DNA from 2 places in the Peribacillus sp. NPDC097264 genome. Region 1 is predicted to be linked to the other one. Evidence: a T-box and tRNA genes for the amino acid it is inferred to sense, from the RefSeq annotation. Region 1 holds a T-box; the other holds one or more tRNA genes.
The links. The T-box of region 1 lies ahead of pheS (phenylalanine--tRNA ligase subunit alpha). A T-box ahead of a tRNA ligase gene usually reads a tRNA of that ligase, here a tRNA-Phe.
Positions count from the first base shown of each region.

Region 2: it has a tRNA-Phe gene. The T-box ahead of pheS (phenylalanine--tRNA ligase subunit alpha) is inferred to sense a tRNA for this amino acid. The anticodon was not compared.

Region 1 is NZ_JBNNSR010000003.1:268,913-272,284, reverse strand. Features, by position in the region: gene ACQKL0_RS06610 (TrmH family RNA methyltransferase) at 121-879, shown strand; T-box leader at 924-1,166, shown strand; gene pheS (phenylalanine--tRNA ligase subunit alpha) at 1,227-2,267, shown strand; gene pheT (phenylalanine--tRNA ligase subunit beta) at 2,296-3,372, shown strand, end outside.
Region 2 is NZ_JBNNSR010000006.1:329,585-332,956, forward strand. Features, by position in the region: gene hxlB (6-phospho-3-hexuloisomerase) at 1-345, shown strand, start outside; gene ACQKL0_RS12095 (ABC transporter permease) at 783-1,253, shown strand; tRNA gene ACQKL0_RS12100 (tRNA-Glu) at 1,352-1,423, opposite strand; tRNA gene ACQKL0_RS12105 (tRNA-Ser) at 1,427-1,517, opposite strand; tRNA gene ACQKL0_RS12110 (tRNA-Asn) at 1,519-1,593, opposite strand; tRNA gene ACQKL0_RS12115 (tRNA-Ile) at 1,605-1,681, opposite strand; tRNA gene ACQKL0_RS12120 (tRNA-Gly) at 1,686-1,759, opposite strand; tRNA gene ACQKL0_RS12125 (tRNA-His) at 1,764-1,839, opposite strand; tRNA gene ACQKL0_RS12130 (tRNA-Phe) at 1,858-1,933, opposite strand; tRNA gene ACQKL0_RS12135 (tRNA-Asp) at 1,941-2,016, opposite strand; tRNA gene ACQKL0_RS12140 (tRNA-Met) at 2,023-2,096, opposite strand; tRNA gene ACQKL0_RS12145 (tRNA-Ser) at 2,200-2,292, opposite strand; tRNA gene ACQKL0_RS12150 (tRNA-Ile) at 2,314-2,390, opposite strand; tRNA gene ACQKL0_RS12155 (tRNA-Met) at 2,401-2,477, opposite strand; tRNA gene ACQKL0_RS12160 (tRNA-Ala) at 2,510-2,585, opposite strand; tRNA gene ACQKL0_RS12165 (tRNA-Pro) at 2,604-2,680, opposite strand; tRNA gene ACQKL0_RS12170 (tRNA-Arg) at 2,691-2,767, opposite strand; tRNA gene ACQKL0_RS12175 (tRNA-Leu) at 2,777-2,865, opposite strand; tRNA gene ACQKL0_RS12180 (tRNA-Gly) at 2,878-2,952, opposite strand; tRNA gene ACQKL0_RS12185 (tRNA-Leu) at 2,961-3,042, opposite strand; tRNA gene ACQKL0_RS12190 (tRNA-Lys) at 3,055-3,127, opposite strand; tRNA gene ACQKL0_RS12195 (tRNA-Thr) at 3,149-3,224, opposite strand; tRNA gene ACQKL0_RS12200 (tRNA-Val) at 3,240-3,315, opposite strand; rRNA gene rrf (5S ribosomal RNA) at 3,326-3,372, opposite strand, start outside.

The DNA of each region.
Region 1 (3,372 bases):
TTTTCCTCCTCTAACACATAATGACTCACATCACTAGCATTTCACAAACAGGCATTCAATATGTATACGAATTACGTTATAATAGGATAATTAGCGTGAAATATTAAAGGAGCGTTTACCTTGAAATATATTGAGTCTGTAAAAAACCCTCAGGTGAAGCAGTGGAAAAAATTATTAACCAAAAAAGAACGGGATAAAACCGGTACATATTTAGTAGAAGGTTTTCATCTTGTTGAAGAAGCATTGAAGGCAGAAATCGTCATGGAAGTAATCGTAAATGAAGAAACAGAAATGCCGGCCCATTTTTCGCTTGAAGGCACGGATGTCATCTATGTGAAAACTGATATCATGAAGGCGATTTGCGATACGGAGAGCCCACAAGGAATAGCCGCTGTCTGTGAACAGAAAACCATGAGCATGTCTTCCATCAATCCGGACAAACTACTGTTGATCGATGCGGTGCAAGATCCAGGCAATATCGGCACGATGATCCGGACAGCTGATGCAGCCGGAATCGATGCTGTCATTCTAGGAGAAGGGTGTGCCGATTTGTATAATCCGAAAGTGGTCCGTTCCACGCAGGGAAGCCTGTTTCATATGCCGGTGGTTAAAGGGAATCTTTCCGAGATCATTGATGAACTGAAGCAACAAGGCATGCCGGTTTATGGCACGGCCTTAGAAGGTGGCTCGCCCTTTGAAGAGGTGGAAAGGTCTTCGCGATTTGCACTGCTCGTCGGTAATGAAGGCCAAGGAGTTTCCAAGGAATTATTGGCGAAAACGACGAAAAACCTTTATATTCCGATTTACGGGAAAAGTGAATCACTGAATGTCGGGATCGCGGCCGGTATTTTAATGTACTATTTAAGAAAATCAATTTGAAACGGCCGTTCATTTATAATATAATGAAACAGAATTTTATAATGAAAACAACAATGACAAAGAGTAGTAACTTAAGACATCCATAACCAGGGAAAAAATGCCGTGACTGAAAGCATTTTTATGGCACTGCTTAAGGGAATTCACCTTTCGAGTTGGCATTGGGAAGACAGAGTGTCTGAAAAATGTTCCGGTGAAGAGCCGTTATTTTTTATGAGTGAGTGCTTCATGCTTTTTAGCAGATAGCACTAATAAGGGTGGTACCGCGATACATAAACCTCGTCCCTTTCTGGGAGTGGGGTTTTTTTGTGTTCATTTTTACAAAAGGAAAACTAAAGGAGGAAGACATGATGCAGGAACGTTTACTAGAACTGCAGGAAGAAGCGTTGCAAAAAGTTGCCGCAGCTTCCGAACTAAAAGAACTGAATGAAGTCCGTGTTGCTTATTTAGGGAAAAAAGGGCCGATTACAGAGGTATTACGCGGAATGGGGAAATTATCAGCTGAGGAACGTCCGAAAATCGGAGCGCTAGCTAATGAGGTCCGTGGAGCCATCGCGTCGAAAATCGAGGAAAAACAAGCGGCATTAGAAACAGCTGCCGTTAATAAGAAGCTTGCAACAGAAACGATTGACGTGACATTACCAGGCCGTCCGGTTAAGAAAGGAAATCTTCATCCATTAACACGGGTCGTCGAGGAAATTGAAGACCTATTCATCGGTATGGGATACACAGTGGCTGAAGGTCCTGAAGTCGAAACGGACTATTACAACTTTGAGGCATTGAACTTGCCGAAGAGCCATCCAGCACGTGATATGCAAGATTCATTCTACATAACGGATGAGATTTTGATGCGTACCCACACGTCTCCAGTACAAGCAAGAACGATGGAAAAACATAAAGGCCAAGGTCCGGTTAAAATCATTTGTCCAGGTAAAGTGTATCGTCGTGATAATGATGACGCAACGCACTCGCATCAATTCCAGCAAATTGAAGGCTTGGTCATCGATGAAAACATCAGCATGAGCGACCTGAAAGGAACACTTGATGTATTTGCTAAGAAAGTATTCGGCCAAGACCGGGAAATCCGTCTTCGTCCAAGTTTCTTCCCTTTCACGGAGCCATCAGTAGAGGTGGATATCTCATGTAAAATCTGTGGCGGTAAAGGTTGTAATGTATGTAAACAAACAGGATGGATTGAAGTGCTGGGTGGAGGAATCGTTCATCCGAATGTCCTTGAAATGGCTGGATTCGATTCGAAGAAATACTCCGGATTCGCTTTTGGAATCGGTGTAGAACGGATCGCGATGCTAAAATACGGCGTGGATGATATCCGTCACTTCTATACAAACGATGTTCGTTTCTTAAAACAATTCCATCATCATGAAGCATAAATTTTAATTTGAAAGAGGAGGACCTACCATGTTTGTATCATATAAATGGTTGCAGGAATATGTAGACCTTTCCGGCATCAATGCAACTGAGCTTGCGGATAAAATCACGAAGAGCGGCATTGAGGTTGAAGGGGTAGAAAAGAAAAGTGAAGGGCTTAAAGGGATTGTCATCGGACACGTACTAGAACGCGAACAGCATCCGAATGCCGATAAACTGAATAAATGCCTGGTTGATATTGGAGCGGAGGCCCCTGTACAAATCGTCTGTGGAGCCCCGAACGTGGATAAAGGCCAAAAAGTAGCCGTAGCGACTGTTGGCGCTGTACTTCCAGGTAACTTTAAAATCAAGAAAGCCAAGCTTCGTGGAGAAGAATCTCACGGAATGATTTGCTCGCTTCAAGAATTAGGTTTCGAATCCAAGATTGTATCTAAAGATTATGCAACAGGCATTTTTGTATTCCCTAATGATGTGGAAGTTGGCAAAGATGCACTAGAAGAACTTGGTTTAAGCGATGAAGTGCTGGAACTTGGTTTAACGCCAAACCGATCAGATGCTTTAAGCATGCTGGGTGTTGCTTATGAAGTCGGGGCCATTCTTGGTCGTGATGTGAAATGGCCAGTCATCGAAAAAGAAGAAGCAACGGAAAAAGCCACTGATTATATTAACATCAAAGTGGAAGCAAAAGAAGATAATCCATTATACATCGCTAAAATCATCAAGGACGTAAAAGTAGGTCCATCTCCACTCTGGATGCAGACCCGCCTTATGTCAGCAGGCATTCGTCCGCATAACAACGTGGTCGATATTACGAATTACATTTTACTTGAATATGGTCAGCCACTACATGCCTTTGATTATGATCGTTTGGGTTCAAAGGAAATTGTCATCCGTAAAGCGAACGAAGCAGAAAAGATCGTTACTTTGGATGAAACGGAACGTACATTATCGCCAGATCATCTGGTCATCACGAACGGCACCGAGCCAGTTGCGATTGCAGGAGTAATGGGCGGGGTAAACTCAGAAGTGAAGAATGATACAACGACCGTCATTATCGAAAGTGCTTATTTTGCCGGGACGGTTGTACGTAAAGCTTCGAAAGATCAT
Region 2 (3,372 bases), on a different contig from region 1:
GTCACCCCCACCTTCGAAAAAGATGACCTTTTAATCCTTGGAACCGGTTCGGGAGAAACAAAAAGTTTGATTTCCATAGCAGAGAAAGCAACGAATATCGGTGGAACCATTGCGACCGTAACAATTTCCCCCGAATCGACCATTGGAAAATTGGCGGATTTCTCAATAAAGCTGCCTGGTTCACCTAAAGACCAGTCGGAAGGTGATTACCAAACAATCCAACCGATGGGCTCTCTATTTGAGCAGACTCTCTTACTTTTCTTCGATAGCGTCATTTTAAGGATAATGGATAAAAAGGGATTGAATACGAATAAAATGTATGGCCGACACGCAAATCTCGAGTAAAAAGTGAAATATAAAAAGACCGCAAGAAATTCTTCTGAATTTACTTGCGGTCTTTTTTTTTGTAAAAGGATTACAGGCTCCTATATATTCTATAAATTAAGATACCGTCCAGTGACGGAAGACATATTATATGCCCATCCTAATAAAAGGTCTCTTCCTTTAATCAAACTTATAGAAAAAAGACTCCTACGATGTAGCTGACCACCTTATATAGGTTTGATTAGCTTCTTAAGTGTACTCATCTTTTGGGAGTTACTCTATCAATTTAGAGTAATCAATCCTATATTTTTAAGTTCTCCATTGCAAATGGTACAGGTCGGATATCAACTAGCTGTAAGCGGTGTACTTTTGGAAAACTTGGCATTCACACTTAAGAACTTTTCCGTAGGATTCATTCTAGTTGCTTTCGTAGGGATGGGCGTCGGACTAATTACTGGATGGTACAAACCTTTAGGTATAAAGCTTTTGATCCTTTTCTAACCGCAATGCTAGGTACCCCTCGCATTGTCCTACTGCCTTTAATCATGGTATGGATGGGATCCGGATTTTCTAGCAAAGTATTACTCGTCTTTCTCGCAGGTGTATTCGCGATTATTCTCAATACCATGTCCGGTGTACAGAATCTTGACCCCAATCTCACAAGAGTGACAAAGGCTTTCGGAGCTTCTCAGCTTCAAACTTTCCTTACGGTCGCTCTTCCAGGTTCTTTACCCCAAATTGTATCTGGATTACGTGTAGGAATCAGGCAGTTCTTGGTTGGTGTAATTGCTGCTGAAATGTTTGTTTCAACGGGGGGAATAGGCTATTTTATTGCACAGCCTTCAGCGAACTTCAACATTGATAGAGTATTCGTAGGAATAGTAGTGATCATTATGGTAGGAATGCACGTTACGCAATCGGTTAAATAGATAGAAGTATTTTATTAAACATCCGATTAATAAAATACTTCTATAATAAGAAAAAACAGTCATAAAAAAAGAAGCATACTTATGTATGCTTCTTTTTATGACCCGTACGGGAATCGAACCCGTGTTACCGCCGTGAAAGGGCGGTGTCTTAACCGCTTGACCAACGGGCCGAATGGCGGAGAAGGAGGGATTTGAACCCTCGCGCCGCTCGCGCGACCTACACCCTTAGCAGGGGCGCCTCTTCAGCCTCTTGAGTACTTCCCCATGGCTCCGCAGGTAGGACTCGAACCTACGACCGTTCGGTTAACAGCCGAATGCTCTACCACTGAGCTACTGCGGAACAATAAAATATGGTGGGCCTAAATGGACTCGAACCATCGACCTCACGCTTATCAGGCGTGCGCTCTAACCAGCTGAGCTATAGGCCCATATTGGAGCGGGTGAAGGGAATCGAACCCTCATCATCAGCTTGGAAGGCTGAGGTTTTACCACTAAACTACACCCGCGAAATGGGGCGACTGATGGGAATCGAACCCACGAATGCCTGAACCACAATCAGGTGCGTTAACCACTTCGCCACAATCGCCGTAATATGAAATTGTAATGGTGGCTCAGGACGGAATCGAACCGCCGACACAAGGATTTTCAGTCCTTTGCTCTACCGACTGAGCTACTGAGCCTAAAAAATGGCGGTCCCGACGGGAATCGAACCCGCGATCTCCTGCGTGACAGGCAGGCATGTTAACCGCTACACCACGGGACCTAATGATTGCGGGGACAGGATTTGAACCTGCGACCTTCGGGTTATGAGCCCGACGAGCTACCGGACTGCTCCACCCCGCGACGGTAATAATGAATCATTTTGCATCAAGTTTTCATGAATACTGTTTTTTTACTTCCTAATATGTAAGGTTGCTTTAAAACAACTTGTTGCTTTTTAAAAAAATGGAGGAGGTAGAGGGATTCGAACCCCCGCGGGATTTGACTCCCCTGTCGGTTTTCAAGACCGATCCCTTCAGCCGAACTTGGGTATACCTCCGTGGCTAAGAAAAAAATTCTATGGTGGACCTTGTAGGACTCGAACCTACGACCGGACGGTTATGAGCCGTCTGCTCTAACCAGCTGAGCTAAAGGTCCTTATATTTATTGGTAGCGGCGGAGGGGATCGAACCCCCGACCTCACGGGTATGAACCGTACGCTCTAGCCAGCTGAGCTACACCGCCAAAATAATATAAGTTTTCTTTTTTTGAAAAAATGGTGGAGCCTAGCGGGATCGAACCGCTGACCTCCTGCGTGCAAGGCAGGCGCTCTCCCAGCTGAGCTAAGGCCCCATTTCATTAAAAATCACATGGTCGGGAAGACAGGATTCGAACCTGCGACCCCTTGGTCCCAAACCAAGTGCTCTACCAAGCTGAGCTACTTCCCGCAAAAAAACATGGTGCGCCCGGCGGGAGTCGAACCTACAACCTTCTGATTCGTAGTCAGATGCTCTATCCAATTGAGCTACGGGCGCATATTAAGATGGTGCCGAGGACCGGAATCGAACCGGTACGGTAGTCACCTACCGCAGGATTTTAAGTCCTGTGCGTCTGCCAGTTCCGCCACCCCGGCACATACGAAAAGTGGAGCGGAAGACGGGATTCGAACCCGCGACCCCAACCTTGGCAAGGTTGTATTCTACCACTGAACTACTTCCGCATGAATGATGCGGGTGAAGGGACTTGAACCCCCACGCCTTGCGGCGCCAGATCCTAAGTCTGGTGCGTCTGCCAATTCCGCCACACCCGCATGAAAAAGTGATGAGCCATGAAGGATTCGAACCTTCGACCCTCTGATTAAAAGTCAGATGCTCTACCAACTGAGCTAATGGCTCATGCTTGTCTTACTATGAAAATGGTGCCGGCAAGAGGACTTGAACCCCCAACCTACTGATTACAAGTCAGTTGCTCTACCAGTTGAGCTACACCGGCAGGTGTAAAAAATAATGGTGGAGGATGACGGGATCGAACCGCCGACCCTCTGCTTGTAAGGCAGATGCTCTCCCAGCTGAGCTAATCCTCCATATTTATATGCTTGGCGGCGTCCTACTCTCACAGGGGGAAACCCCCAACTACCATC